DNA from 2 places in the Kitasatospora sp. NPDC023120 genome. Region 1 is predicted to be linked to the other one. Evidence: riboswitches for the same ligand, from Rfam matches in the RefSeq annotation. Region 1 holds a riboswitch; the other holds the start of a gene.
What was found. Region 1 has a riboswitch for thiamine pyrophosphate ahead of ACZ3TI_RS10990 (purine-cytosine permease family protein). Riboswitches for the same ligand answer to the same signal wherever they lie in the genome.
Positions count from the first base shown of each region.

Region 2: it holds a riboswitch for thiamine pyrophosphate, as region 1 does, so the genes downstream of both, thiO (glycine oxidase ThiO) here and ACZ3TI_RS10990 (purine-cytosine permease family protein) in region 1, are expected to answer to the same signal.

Region 1 is NZ_JBVHHY010000006.1:119,927-127,229, reverse strand. Features, by position in the region: gene ACZ3TI_RS11010 (bifunctional DNA primase/polymerase) at 197-832, shown strand; gene ACZ3TI_RS11005 (DUF5926 family protein) at 1,072-2,055, opposite strand; gene ACZ3TI_RS11000 (ATP-binding protein) at 2,193-2,768, opposite strand; gene ACZ3TI_RS10995 (glycerophosphodiester phosphodiesterase family protein) at 3,012-3,836, opposite strand; gene ACZ3TI_RS10990 (purine-cytosine permease family protein) at 3,954-5,363, opposite strand; TPP riboswitch at 5,356-5,503, opposite strand; gene ACZ3TI_RS10985 (S1C family serine protease) at 5,711-7,303, shown strand, end outside.
Region 2 is NZ_JBVHHY010000003.1:444,780-452,082, reverse strand. Features, by position in the region: gene ACZ3TI_RS06990 (polyprenyl synthetase family protein) at 3-1,121, shown strand; gene thiE (thiamine phosphate synthase) at 1,144-1,788, opposite strand; gene ACZ3TI_RS06980 (Rv2175c family DNA-binding protein) at 1,788-2,153, opposite strand; gene ACZ3TI_RS06975 (NAD(P)/FAD-dependent oxidoreductase) at 2,209-3,414, opposite strand; TPP riboswitch at 3,499-3,611, shown strand; gene thiO (glycine oxidase ThiO) at 3,615-4,793, shown strand; gene thiS (sulfur carrier protein ThiS) at 4,790-5,074, shown strand; gene ACZ3TI_RS06960 (thiazole synthase) at 5,076-5,873, shown strand; gene pknB (Stk1 family PASTA domain-containing Ser/Thr kinase) at 5,964-7,303, shown strand, end outside.

The DNA of each region.
Region 1 (7,303 bases):
CAAGGGCTGTTCCAGTGCGCGGCCCTTCTCATGTCGTGCTCCACACCGTGCTCCACGTCGTAGCCGCGCCGTCCGCCATGCCGCCCGCCCCGCCCCGCTCCGCCCGGGGCCGTGCCGCGGCGGGCCCGCGCGGAGGATCCCGGCGGATGCCGACGGGGCGGAGCGAACCGAGCGGTCAGGGAAAGGAACGAGCGCCATGCGTGAGAACCCGAAGGACCGGTCGGAGGAGCGTGCCGCCCGGCTGTCCGCAGCCCTGTCGGCCGCCGTCGACCACCGCTGGCCCGTGGTGCCGGGCACCGTGCTGCGCGGCGGGCGCTGCTCCTGCGGCGACCCGGACTGCAGGGTCCCCGGCGTGCACCCGCACGATCCCTCGCTGCTGGCCGCCACCACGGACGCCCGGATGGTGCGCTGGTGGTGGGAGCGGCAGCACCCGGACGCGACGGTGCTGGCCGCGACCGGCTCCACCGTCTCGGCGGTCAGCCTGCCGGCGGCGGCCGGCGCGCGGGCGCTGGTCTACCTGGGCGCGCTGCGGTTGCCGCTCGGCCCGGTGCTGGCGATGCCGGGCCGCTACGCGCTGTTGGTGGCCCCGTACTCGCTGGACGTGCTCGGCGAGATGCTCGCCCAACTCCCTTGGGTGCCGGGATCGTTGCGCTACCACGGGCCGGGCGGCTTCCTGCCGCTGCCGCCCGGCGGGGCGGCGGGGCGGGTGCGCTGGGTGCTGGCGCCGCGACCGGGCGCGGGCGGCGGGGTCTGGCTGCCGCAGGTCGGGCCGCTGCTGGGCGAGTTGGTGGAGGCGACGGTCCGGCTGGACAGTGGCCGGTCGGCGTACTGATCCGCGGTGATCCACGCGGTCCGATCCGCCGTGATCCGCGGCCTGATTCGCCGCGATCCGGGCGGCCGGCCGGAAAAAGAAAAGATCCGGCCGCTGGCGACGGGGGATGCACCAGCGGCCGGACTCTTTAGACAGTAACAAGGATCTGCGCCCGCGCCAATTTCCAAGACGCCCTCCACGCCCGGAAATTGCGCGTTCACCGCGACAATGTGACGCGTATCACGCGGATCCTGCGCGCTTTAGTTCAAGGTGACCTGACGGTTCACCAGGTTCGCGCGGGCGCGCCGCTCCTCGGCGGTCAGCGGGGTCTCGTCGGCGAGCACCGCGGCGAGTCGCTCGCCGAACTCGGCGGCCGGCTTCTCGCAGTCGGCGGCGGTCATCGACAGCGGCAGGTCCCACACCGGGACGGTCAGGCCGTGCGCGCGGAACGAGCCGACCAGGCGGGTGTCCGCGCCGAGCGAGGCCTCGCCGGCGGCGTTCAGCCGGGCCAGCGCGTCCAGCAGCTTCTCCTCGGGCACGGTCATCACCCAGCGCAGGTGGTTCTTGTCCGGGGTGCCGCACCAGTAGGCGGCGTCGACGCTGCCCAGCTTCTCGGTCGGGATGGCCGAGGCGTTGGCGCGCTCCAGGGAGGCGGCGACCTCGCCGGTGGCGGTCTCGGCGTCCTCCAGCCAGAACTCGAAGCCGGTGTGCACGGTGGGCGTGAACGCGGCGGTGGCGTCCAGCAGGTCCTGCAGGCGGCGTCCGCCCGGGACGGTCCGGCGGGCCGGCACCGGGGTGCCCGGCTCGGTGGCCAGGGCCAGCTCGAGGGCGTCCGCGAGGTCGCGGCTGAGGTCACCGGAGGCGGACTGGGTCTGCAGGCCGAGCAGGATCGAGCCGTCCTGGCGGCGCAGGGCCGGCCAGGCCAGCGGCAGCACGGTGGCCAGCGTCACCGACGGGACCTCGCCCTCGGCGCCCTCGGCCACCCCGGCGGCCAGCGTCAGCGGCACCGTGGCGGCGGGCACCAGCTCGCGCAGCGCCACCCAGTCGGCCTCGCCCGGCAGGCCCTCGAACGGGCGGTGCACCAGCTCCTGCACCGCGTGCGAGGCCTCCCGGCCGTGGCAGGCCTTGTAGCGGCGGCCCGAGCCGCAGGGGCAGTCCTCGCGGGCCCCGACCACGGGGATCTCGCCCGTGACGGCGGGGGTGGACTGACGCTGCGGCGCCTTCTTGGCGGCCTTCTTGCCCATGGTGCGGCTCTCCCGGGAACGGTGGTCCTGTGTCCCGGGAAGCCTACTGACGTTCTCGCGGCACCCGCGCTACCCCGGCGCACGCGGACGCGCCGGGGCGGGCGGACGCGCCGGGACGGGCGCCGTGCCGGGGCAGGCTAGGCGCTCCGGGCGTCGCCCCCGGTGCGCCGGGCGTGCCGGGCGCGGGCGGGCAGCGCCGCCCAGACCGTCACCTCGCCGGGCGCGTCGCGCACGCCCCAGTCGCTGGCGAGCTGGTCGACGATGCTCAGGCCGCGGCCGCCGCGCGAGGTCAGCGAGGGACTGGCGGGCAGCGGCCGAGTGGTCGCGCCGCCGTCGGTGACCTCCAGGGTCAGCACGCCGTCGGTGTGCATCTGCCAGCGGACCAGCACACCGCCGCCCGGCTCCTGCACGCCCTCGCCCGGCTCCCGGCCGTCCCGCGCGGGATGCGCCCCGGACGGGACGCCGACCAGCACCTGCCCGAGCATCTCGGCCCGGGCGCTGCGGCCGAGTGCCGGCAGCGGGCCGAGCGGACGGGCGTACCGACACGCATTGCTCAACAGTTCGGAAAGGATCAGTACGGCATCATCGATGACCGGTTCCGGTATCTGCCGGTCGCCCAGATCTCGACGCAGTCGGCGCCGCGCGACCCCGACACTTGATGGGCCGTGCGGCACTGCCATGGTCGATGAAGTCGGCACTTCACGCGCCACCATCAACGCCACCCCCGGACCTCCTTCAGCGTATGCCGAGGGAGAGATGCCCCTTGGTAATGCGCCGGAAACGAGCACCGGACGATCGCTCGCGCCCATTTCGGGCAGTGCGACGGACCGTCGACCCGAGGTCATTCCGCGCTCACCCTCTGTCGCACGGAATTCCGGCGATATCGCGTGAGGAAGGTTTGACTGCCGACCAGAGTGATCAGTGCGCGCCGCTCCGGCCGTCGGTGCGTCGGCGGATCACCGCCCGAGCTGCGCCAGAACCTCGGCGGGCCGGTTGGTGATGATCGCGGACACTCCGAGTTCCAGGCAGAGTTCGACGTCGGCCGGTTCGTCCACGGTCCACACGTGTACCTCGTGCCCCAGCTCGCGCAGCCGGGTCACCAGCTGCGGGCGGGCCCGCACCAGGTCGATGCCGGGACCGGCGATCCGCGCACCGCCCGGCAGCGGCGCGCCCTCGCGGAGCTTGCCGAGCAGCGGCAGCGTCCGCTCGAACAGGAACACCCGCCGGTACTCCGGTGCGGTCGCTGCCACCCGGTTCAGCGCGATCGAGGAGAAGCTCATGATCCGGGCGGACGGGCGGTCGCCCTCCCGGGCCGCGCCGATCTTGTACCGCTCCAGCGTCCGCAGCAGCTCGGCCTCCACCAGGCCGCGGAAGCGCACCGGGTGCTTGGTCTCGATCGCCAGGTCCACCGGGCGGCCGCAGTCCACCACCAGCTCCAGCAGGCGGTCCAGTCGCAGCACGCCGCGCAGCTCGGGGTCGGTGCTGGGGCGGCCGGTCTTCCAGGCGCCGAAGTCGTACGCCTCCAGCTCGCCGAGCGTCATCGCCGAGACGGTGCCCCGGCCGTTGGAGACCCGACCGATCCGCCGGTCGTGCACGCAGACCAGGTGGCCGTCGGCCGTCACGCGGACGTCGCACTCCAGCGCGTCCGCGCCCTCGTCGAGCGCGCGCCGGTAGGCCGCGAGGGTGTGTTCGGGCAGGGCGTGGGAGGAACCGCGGTGGGCGATCACCTGGACGGGCGGCGCGGTGCGCGCCGCCGCCGAGGACAGGTCTGGGCTGGTCACGGGGCCAACGATAGGCGGCGCAGGTGACGCGGAGGCGACGACGGCCCCAACCTGTGGGGCCGTCTCCGGCAGCGGCCCACCGCGGACGGGCCCGGGGCGCGTCCGCGGTGGCCGGTCTCAGCGGGCGGTGCGGCGGGTGAGCGGGGTGAGCGCCCAGGTGGCCAGGGCCGGCACCAGGAAGGCGAACAGCGAGGCGGAGGTCCACTCCTGCGGGGTGAAGTGCAGGGCCTCCTGGGCGGAGGTCCAGAAGTCCGTCCACCAGCCGGCCACCTTGGTCGGCGCGATGAACTGGTACACGGCGAAGCCCAGCCCCCACGGCAGCAGCATCGTCCAGCGGGACGGCGCGTCCGCCGAGAGGTCCCAGCCGCGGCGCCCGGCGCCGAGGAAGAAGTCCACCGCCAGCACCGCCAGCAGCGGCACGAACACCGAGCCGATCAGGCCGAGGAAGTTGTAGTAGGTGTCGGTGAACTGGTCGATCTGCAGCGCCAGCACGGTGGTCAGCGCGCCGATCCCGCCGCTCAGCACCCGGCGGTCCACCTTCGGCAGCAGGTTCTGCACCGACATCGCGGTCGAGTACACGTTGGCGAAGGACTGGTCCGTCTCGCGCAGCACCAGCACCAGCAGGAACAGCCAGCCGGCCCAGACGCCGAGGAAGGAGTCGAAGATCCGGTTCGGGTCGCCGTCGGACTGCAGCAGCGCCATCAGCCCGAGCACGTAGCACCAGACCTGGGCGATCGTGTAGCCGGAGAAGCTGCCCCAGAACGCCGAGCGCGGGGTGCGCGAGTGCCGGGTGTAGTCGGCGGCCAGCGGGACGAAGGAGACCGACACCGCGATCATCGCGTCGGTCGCGCCCAGGAAGCCGTGCCAGTTGCCGGCGCCCGGGTCCGGCACGCCCTGGCGGCCCAGCTGGACGGTGAAGTACACCATCGCGACGGCGACCGCCCCGGCCACGAAGCGGCGCAGCACCGCGATCGAGCCCAGCGGCCAGATGGTCAGCGCGGTGGTCAGCGCGCCCGCGAGCAGCACGAACAGCCAGCGGTAGCCGGTGGTGTGGGCGACGGTCTGGGCGCTCGCCGAGATCGTCAGCAGCTCGAACACGCCCCAGCCGATGCACTGCACGATGTTCAGCACCGTCGGCAGGTACGACAGCCGGGTGCCGAACAGCCCGCGCAGGCTGGCCATCGCGGGGGCGCCGGTCCGGGCGCCGATCAGCGCGGCGACACCGAGCATCGCGGTGCCGACCGCCGTACCGACCGCGATCGCGGTCACCGCGGCCGCCAGCGACAGCTCGCTGCCGGGGGCGCCGAGCACGGTCGCGGCGGTGGAGAAGCCGATCAGGCTGACGCCCAGGTTCATCCAGAGCGCGAAGTGGTCCCGGAAGCGCAGCGTGCGCGGCGGCTCGGTGTCCAGGACCAGCGGGGCCTCGACGTGCGCGGGGCGCTCCAGGACAGCAGTGGCCGCGGGCGACCCGGGGAGATCCTTGGACTCGGGCGCACCCGGAGAAGAGGATGGCGAAGCAGACGGCATGGCCGATACTCCCTACGCCGGCATTACCCGGACAGGTTCCGGCGGTCAGCGCCCCCTCGACCGTTCCGCCTCGCTCGCGTGGCGTACGGTCGACATGCGCACTCTCAGCCTGGTGGGTCCAAGCTCCCGCGTGTCAGTTTGGAGCGACAGGGTAACCGGCACCGGGGCGAACTCCAAGGCCAGGGCGTGCGCGGTCCGCATCGCGGGATGCCCGGCGGGGGAGGGAGCCCTCGGCCGTCGGCGCCGGCTAAGGATTCTTATGAGTTCTTCAGAGGGGTCCTTACGGCAATCGAATCGACAGTGCGAAAAACTATGGTCCTTGGTTCTGCCAGCTATGGAGGTCGTCCGTGAGCACCGAGCGCGAGGTTGGGCCCGCCGGGCCGCAGGGGGAGCAGCCCGCCGGCCAGGGGGCGGCCGAGTCCGCTTCCGAAGGCCCCGCTCAGGGCGGGCACAAGCCGACCATGGCGTTCCGTCGGGTCCCGGAGCCGGAGGCGGCGCCCGCGGTGGACGGCGCGGTGGACGGCACCCCGGCCGACGCGGCTCCGGCGGACGGCGGGCACAAGCCGACCGTCGCCTTCACCAAGGTCCCCGCCGCGCCGGAGGCCCCGGCCGCGCCGGAGGCGCCTGCGGCTCCCGCTGCCCCCGTCGCTCCCGTCGTTCCCGTCGCCGAGGAGCCCGTGGTCGACCCGGCCACCGGCTACGTCGACGCGCCGCCGCCGGTCCTGCCGCCCGCCCAGGCCGCCGCGCCCGCGGCCCCGGCGCTGCCGCCGACCGGCAACCCGTACGCCACCCCGACCCACGGCGTGCCCGCCGCCGGCGCGCACGACGCGTACGGCACCGCCACGCCCGCCCCCGGTACCCAGATCACCCCCGGTGCCCCCGCCGCGCACGCCCACCACCCGTTCGGTGCCGGCCAGCCGCTCGGCGGCTGGGGCCCGACCCACGACGCCACCTCCGGCGGCGCGGGCTTCCCCGGTGGTCCCGGCGGCCCGCTCGGCTACCCGGCCGAGTACCCCGGCGGCCCGCACGGCGGCGGCCCGCGCAAGAAGCGCGGCGCACTGGTCGCCCTGATCGCGGCCGTCGCGTTGGTCGCCGGTGTCGCGGGCGGCGCGCTCGGCGTGGCCGTGGCCGACCGCAACGGCAGCAGCACCTCCGCGGACGACCACCGCAGCACCACCGTCCAGGCCAGCGACACCCAGAAGAACGAGCCCGCCCCGGGGTCGATCGCCGCCATCGCGCAGAAGGCGCTGCCCAGCGTCGTGACCATCAAGGCGCAGGGCAACGGCGAGTCGGGCACCGGCACCGGGTTCGTCTTCGACACCGAGGGCCACATCCTCACCAACAACCACGTGGTCGCGCCGACCCTCAACGGCGGCAAACTGACCGTCAAGTTCGCCGACGGCACCTCGTACAACGCCTCGGTGCTGGGCCACGCCGAGGGCTACGACGTCGCCGTGGTCAAGATCGACAACCCGCCGAAGAGCAAGCTGACCCCGCTGCCGCTGGCCGACTCCGACAAGGTCAACGTCGGCGACGCCACCGTCGCGATCGGCGCGCCGTACGGTCTGGAGTCCACCGTCACCAGCGGCATCATCAGCGCCAAGGACCGCCCGGTCGCCTCCGGCGACGAGACCGGCTCGCAGGCCTCGTACATGAACGCCCTGCAGACCGACGCCTCGATCAACCCCGGCAACTCCGGCGGTCCGCTGCTCGACTCCGGCGGCGCGGTGGTCGGCATCAACTCGGCGATCCAGTCCAACGCCGCCGCCAACGGCCGGGCCGGCAGCATCGGCCTCGGCTTCGCCATCCCGATCAACCAGGCCAAGTGGGTCGCGGACACCCTGATCAAGACCGGCAAGCCGGTCTACGCCAAGCTCGACGTGCTGCGCAACGACGACTACAAGGGCGACGGCGCGCAGATCCAGACCCGCGACATCCAG
Region 2 (7,303 bases), on a different contig from region 1:
TCGTGACCTCGTCCAGCAACCGGTCGGCCAACCCCATTGACGTGGAGGACGTCCGCACACGCGTCAACGCCGCGCTCGCCGCGTTCATGGACGGCCAGTCCGCGCTGCTCGGCAAGATCTCGCCCCAGCTGGCCCCCGCCTCCGACGCGCTGCGCGACTTCCTGCTGGACGGCGGCAAGCGGCTGCGCCCGGCCTTCTGCTACTGGGGCTGGCGCGCCGCCGGCGGCCCATCCGACCGGAGCAACGGGGCCGACGGGATCGCCAACGCGGCCGCCGCCCTCGAGCTGCTCCAGGCGAGCGCCCTGGTGCACGACGACCTGATGGACCGCAGCGACACCCGCCGCGGCCTGCCCTCGATCCACCGCCGCTTCGAGGCGCTGCACCGCGACAGCGGCTGGCGCGGCGACCGCGAGCAGTACGGCGCCTCGGCCGCGGTGCTGCTCGGCGACCTGCTGCTGATCTGGTGCGACGAACTCTTCCTGCGCTCGGGCCTGGAGCCGGCCGCCGTGCTCGCCGCCAAGCCGGTGTTCGACCTGATGCGCACCGAGGTCATGCTCGGCCAGTACCTGGACGTGCTGGAGCCCGTGGCCGGCGACTCGACGGACGCGGGCGCGCTGGACCGGGCGCAGACCGTACTGCACTACAAGTCCGCGAAGTACACGATCGAGCGTCCGCTGCAGGTCGGCGCGCTGCTGGCCGGGGCCGCGCCGGAACTGGTCGAGGCGCTCGGGGCGTTCGGGCTGCCGCTGGGCGAGGCCTTCCAGCTGCGGGACGACCTGCTCGGCGTCTTCGGGGATCCGGCCGTCACCGGCAAGCCGGCCGGGGACGATCTGCGCGAGGGCAAGCGCACGTTGCTGGTCGCGCACGCGATGCGCGGTCTGCCCGCCGCCGATGCCCGGCACCTGGACGAGCGGCTCGGCGCGCCGGACCTGGCGCCCGAGGAGGTCGCCGGGCTGCGCGAGCTGATCGCCCGCAGCGGCGCGCCCGAGCTGGTGGAGCGCCGGATCGAAGAGCTGATGCGGCAGTCGCTGGCCGCGCTGGAGGCGGCGCCGCTGGTGGACGAGCGGGCCCGCGGAGTGCTGCTGGCGCTGGCCGAGGCCGCCACCGTCCGCAAGTACTGAGGGACGGCGGCGGCCTCCGCGATCAGCTGGAACGCACCCGGCGGGACAGCTCGGCGGCGGCCGCCCGCGGGTCCTCCGCGGCGGTGATGGCCCGGACCACGACGATCCGGTGGGCACCGGCGGCCAGCACCTCGTCCACGTTGGCGAGGTCGATCCCTCCGATGGCGAACCACGGACGGTCGGTGGCCTGCTTCGCCGCGTACTCGACCAGGCCGAGGCCCGGCGCCGGGCGGCCCGGCTTGGTCGGGGTCGGCCAGACCGGGCCGGTGCAGAAGTAGTCCACCCCGGGCTCGGCGATCGCCGCGTCCACCTCGGACTCGGCGTGGCAGGACCGGCCGATCAGGACGTCCTCGCCGAGGATCGCCCGGGCGGCCGACACCGGCAGGTCGTCCTGGCCGAGGTGCAGCACGTCCGGCCGGGCCGCGTGGGCGACGTCGGCGCGGTCGTTGACGGACAGCAGCTTGCCGTGGCGACGGCAGGCGTCGGCGAAGACCTCCAGGGCCGCCAGCTCCTGCTTGGCCTCCAACCCCTTGTCGCGCAGCTGGACGATGTCCACGCCGCCCGCCAGCGCCGCGTCGAGGAACTCGGCGAGGTCGCCCTGCTCGCGTCGCGCGTCGGTGCACAGGTAGAGGCGGGCGTCGGCCAGCCTCGTCCGGAGGTCCGTCATCACAGGGCCATGGCCTGGGCGCGGCGCTTGACCTCGGTCGCGCGGTTCTCCCACAGCGCCTGCACCGGGGTTCCGGGCAGCGACGGGTCCTCGGTGAACATCCACTCGATGATCTCGTCGTCGCTGAACCCGCTGTCGCGCAGCACGGTCAGCAGGCCGACCAGGTGCTTCACCGGGCCGGTCTCGTCGATGAAGGCCGCCGGGACCTGCAGCGACTTGTTGGGACCGCGGCGGACCGCGATCAGGTCACCCTTCTTGACCATGTTGCGGACCTCGGTGACCAGCACACCCCACCGCTCGGAGATGTCGGGCAGGTAGAGCCACTCGGGGACCAGGGCTTCGGTCTTGGCATCGATCTCACTCACGGCACCAGACTGCCACCTCGGTGCCCCACCGCGCACACACGCCCCCGGGTCGCGACTACGCCACGGCCGACTTCAGCGGCACCGCCGGGTCCCCCGCGCGGGCCGGGTCCAGCGCCGTACCGCGCTCGATCAGCTTCCGCCCCTGGGTGAGGTCGCGCGGCCGGTCCACGGTCAGCAGCGCGCTCGGCACCCCGTCGCGCAGCCAGAGCACCGCCCACGAGGCGTCCTGCGGGCTGCCGCGCCACAGCGGCTCGTCGCCCTCGGCGTGCCGGCCCGCGTACTGGACCATCCGCCCGAACTGCTCCGACCAGAAGTACGGCACCGGGTCGTACGGCGGCGCGTCCACGCCGAGGACGGCGGCGGCCACCGCCTCGCCGGACTGCAGCGCGTGGTCCCAGTGCTGGACGGCCAGCCGGGCACCGGCCCGGGCCGACGGGTAGCTGACGCAGTCGCCGGCCGCGAAGACGCCGGGCACGCCGGTCCGCAGGTGCGCGTCCACCACGACGGCCCCGGTCCCGTCCAGCTCGACGCCGGAGCCGGCCAGCCACCCGGTCGCGGGCCGGGCGCCGATGCCGACCACCACCTCGTCGGCGGGCAGGTGCGAGCCGTCCGCCAGCAGCACCGCCCCGGGCTCGACGGCCGCCACCCCGACCCCGCAGCGCAGCTCCACCCCGGCCTCGGCGTACCAGGCGGCCATCGCCGAGCCGATCGCGGTCGGCAGCGCACCGGGCAGCGGCGCCGGACCCGCCTCGACCACGGTCACCTCGCAGCCCGCCGCCCGCGCCGCGGTGGACACCTCGGCACCGATCCAGCCCGCGCCGACCAGCACCAGCCGCAGACCGGGGCGCAGCAGCGCGCGCAGCGCCAGCGCGTCGTCCAGGGTGTGCAGCAGGTGCGCCCGCTCGGCACCGGGCAGGGCGCGCGGGACGGCACCGGTGGCGATCACCAGCGAGCCGTACGGGAGGTCACCGCCGTCGGTGTGCAGCACGCCGGGGGTGAGGCCGGTGGCGCGGCGGCCGGTGAGGACCTCGATGCCCAGGTGCGCGTAGTCGATGTCCAGGGTGGTGCTGTCGCTTTTGCCGAGCAGGACGTCCTTGGAAAGCGGCGGCCGGTCGTACGGCGCGTGCGGCTCCTCGCCGACCAGCGTGATCCGCCCCCGCCACCCGCCCTGCCGCAGCTTCAGGGCGCACTGCGCCCCGGCCAGCCCGGCCCCGACGACGACCACCCGATCCGTTCCGTTCAGCTCTGCCACGCCCGTCACTGTACTCAGCGCCACGCCGCCACCCCGGGGCCGTCCACCCTTCGTACGGGCCTTCGGCCGGGCCGCACCCCGGCGTTATGGTGGGGACACCATCACGGGAGCCCGGCGAACCGGGCTGAGAGGCGGGCTGGCACGGCCTGCGACCGTCCGAACCTGATCCGGGTCATACCGGCGAAGGGAGAAGAGCAGCTTTGACACGCTTGCCATCAGGCGCCCGCGCCGACGTCCTGGTGATCGGCGGGGGCATCATCGGCCTCGCCGTCGCCTGGCGGGCGGCGCAGCGCGGGCTGCGGACCGTCGTGGTCGACCCGTCCCCCGGCGGCGGGGCGGCCCAGGTCGCGGCCGGGATGCTCGCCCCGGTCACCGAGCTCCAGTACGGCGAGGAGCCGCTGCTGCACCTCGGCATGGCCTCCAGCGAGCGGTACGCGGACTTCGCCGCCGAGCTGACGGAAGCGAGCGGCGGCCAGGACACCGGCTACCGCCGGTGCGGCACGGTCGCCGTCGCGCTGGACTCCGACGACCGCGAGGAACTGCGCGAACTGCACGCGCTCCACCTGCGACTGGGCCTGGACTCGACCTGGCTGACCGGCCGGGAGGCCCGCAAGCTGGAGCCGATGCTCGCCCCCGGGGTGCGCGGCGGCCTGCACGTCGCGGACGACCACCAGGTGGACGGCCGCCGGATGCTCGACGCGCTGCTCTCCGCCTGCGAAAGCGCCGCGGTCCTGATCCACCGCGCCGAGGCGGTGGAGCTGCTGGTCGAGGGCGGTCGCGCGGTCGGCGCCCGGCTGAGCACCCACGAGACCCTGACCGCCGAGCGGGTCGTCCTCGCCGCGGGCCCGCACAGCCACCGGCTGGCCGGACTGCCCGAGGGCGTGCTGCCCGCGATCCGCCCGGTGAAGGGGCAGGTGCTGCGCCTCCGGATCCCCGACGCCTACCGGCCGTTCCTCTCCCGCAACGTCCGCGCGGTGGTGCGCGGTCAGCACATCTACCTGGTGCCGCGGGAGAACGGCGAGCTGGTCATCGGCGCGACCACCGAGGAGCAGGGCTACGACACCACGGTCACCGCCGGCGGGGTGTACGAACTCCTGCGCGACGCCCACGAGTTGGTCCCGGGGATCACCGAACTCCCGCTGGTGGAGACCTCGGCCGGGCTGCGCCCCGGCTCGCCCGACAACGCACCGTTGCTCGGCCCGACCGCACTGCCGGGGCTGGTCGCCGCCACCGGGCACTACCGCAACGGCGTCCTGCTCACCCCGGTGACCGCCGACCTGGTCTCCGAGTACCTGGCCACCGGCGAACTCCCGGAACTGGCGCGGCCGTTCACCCCGACCCGGTTCTCCCCCGACCCCGCTCGCCCCACCACGAAGGCCCTGGCATGACCGAGACCGCCCCGACCGGCACCACGCCCACCGGCACCGCGCCCACCGACACCGCCCCGACCGACACCGCCCCGACCGAGGTCGCGCTGACGGTCAACGGCGAGCCCCGCGCGGTGCCCGCCACGACGACCCTCGCCGAGGTGGTGGCCACCGTCAGCCGGGCCAACACCGGTGTCGCTGCCGCGCTCAACGAGGCCGTGGTGCCCCGCAGTTCGTGGTCCGAGACGCCGCTGCACCCGGGTGACCGGGTCGAGATCCTCACCGCCGTCCAGGGAGGCTGAGATGGCCGACGACCTGCTGACCATCGCCGGGACGACCTTCTCCTCCCGGCTGATCATGGGCACCGGCGGCGCGCCGAGCCTGGAGGTCCTGGAGCGCGCGCTGCTCGCCTCCGGCACCGAGCTGACCACCGTCGCGATGCGCCGGGTCGCCGCGAACACCCAGGGCTCCGTCCTGGACGTGCTGACTCGCAACGGCATCCGCGTCCTGCCCAACACGGCCGGCTGCTTCACCGCCGGCGAGGCCGTGCTGACGGCCCGGCTGGCCCGCGAGGCGCTCGGCACCGACTGGGTGAAGCTGGAGGTGATCGCCGACGAGCGGACCCTGCTGCCGGACCCGATCGAACTGTTGGACGCCGCCGAGACCCTGGTCGACGACGGCTTCACCGTCCTGCCGTACACCAACGACGACCCGGTGCTGGCCCGCAAGCTGGAGGACGTCGGCTGCGCCGCGATCATGCCGCTGGGCTCGCCGATCGGCTCCGGCCTCGGCATCCGCAACCCGCACAACTTCCAGCTGATCGTGGAGAGCGCGGGCGTCCCGGTGATCCTGGACGCGGGCGCCGGCACCGCATCCGACGTCGCGCTGGCGATGGAGCTGGGCTGCTCCGCGGTGATGCTCGCCTCCGCGGTGACCCGCGCTCAGGACCCGGTGCTGATGGCCGAAGCGATGCGGCACGCCGCCGAGGCGGGTCGGCTCGCCCACCGGGCCGGCCGCATCCCGCGCCGCTTCCACGCCGAGGCCTCCTCCGCGATGGCCGGCCGGGCCGACCTCGACACCCGGGAACGCCCGGCGTTCTGAGGCGTGTCACAAGCCGGGCACAGCTGGGCCCTGGGGCGGTGTCCCCCGGGTCCGGCCGCCCGCCCCGCCACTAGACTCGCGCGGGTGGACATGGCATTGCACGACCCGCTGATCGGCACCCTGCTCGACAACCGGTACCGGGTCGAGCAGCGCATCGCCACCGGCGGGATGTCCACCGTCTACAAGGGCACCGACACCCGGCTGGACCGGGTGGTCGCTCTCAAGGTGATGCACCCCGCGCTGGCCGGGGACGAGGGCTTCACCGCCCGCTTCATCCGCGAGGCCAAGGCGGTCGCCAAGCTCACCCACCCCAATGTGGTCAACGTCTTCGATCAGGGCGCGGACGGCGGAAACGTTTTCCTCGCCATGGAGTACGTGCCCGGCCGCACCCTGCGCGACCTGCTGCGCGACCGCGGCGCGCTCTCCGTCCGGGCCGCGCTGGACGTCCTGGAGCCGGTGCTCGCCGCCCTCGGTGCCGCCCACCGGGCCGGGCTGGTGCACCGCGACGTCAAGCCGGAGAACGTGCTGATCACCGAGGGCGGCCTGGTCAAGGTCGCCGACTTCGGCCTGGTCCGGGTGCTCGGCAGCGCCGACGGCGCGCCCACCTCGACCAGCACCGCCACCGGGGGCACGGTCCTCGGCACCGTCTCCTACCTGGCCCCCGAGCAGATCCTCCCGGACGCCCCCACCGACCAGCGGGTCGACGTCTACGCGGCCGGCATCCTGCTGTACGAGATGCTCACCGGCCGCCGCCCGCACACCGGCGACAACCCCGTCCAGGTCATGTACAAGCACCTGCACGAGGACGTCCCCGCCCCCTCCCTGGTCGCCCCCGCGGTCGGGCCCGAGCTGGACGCCATAGTGGCGGGCGCCTGCGCCCGGGTCGCCGACGCCCGCCCGTACGACGCGGTCGAGCTGCTCGCCGGCCTCCAGCGCGTCCGCCGCACCCTGACCCCGGCCGAGCTGGACGCCGAGCCGCCGGCCTCCGCCCGGCCCAGCCCGCGCTACCCGACCAGCGAGCCGACCTCGGTGATCCAGCCGCCGGCGCGCCCCGCCGACACACCGCCGACGGAGCGCACCAGCGTGCTGGACGTCCCTCCGGAGCTGATGGACCAGCTGCTCACCGAGCCACGCCCGTACGACGAGCCGGCCCCGGTGCGCGAGCGCCGACCCGGGCTGCTGCGCCGGGTCCCCCGCAAGGCGCTGATCTGGGCCGCCGCGCTGACCGCGCTGGTGCTGGCGGTCGGAGGCGCCACCTACGGGCTCTCCGAGGGGCTGTACGGCTCGGTGCCCGGGGTGCTCGGCAAGGACCGGGCCGAGGCGCAGCGGATCCTGGACAAGGAGGGCCTGCACGGCAGGTTCGTGGAGGCGTTCAGCGAGTCCGTCCCGTCCGGGCAGGTGATCTCCACCGACCCCGGGGTGGGCGCACG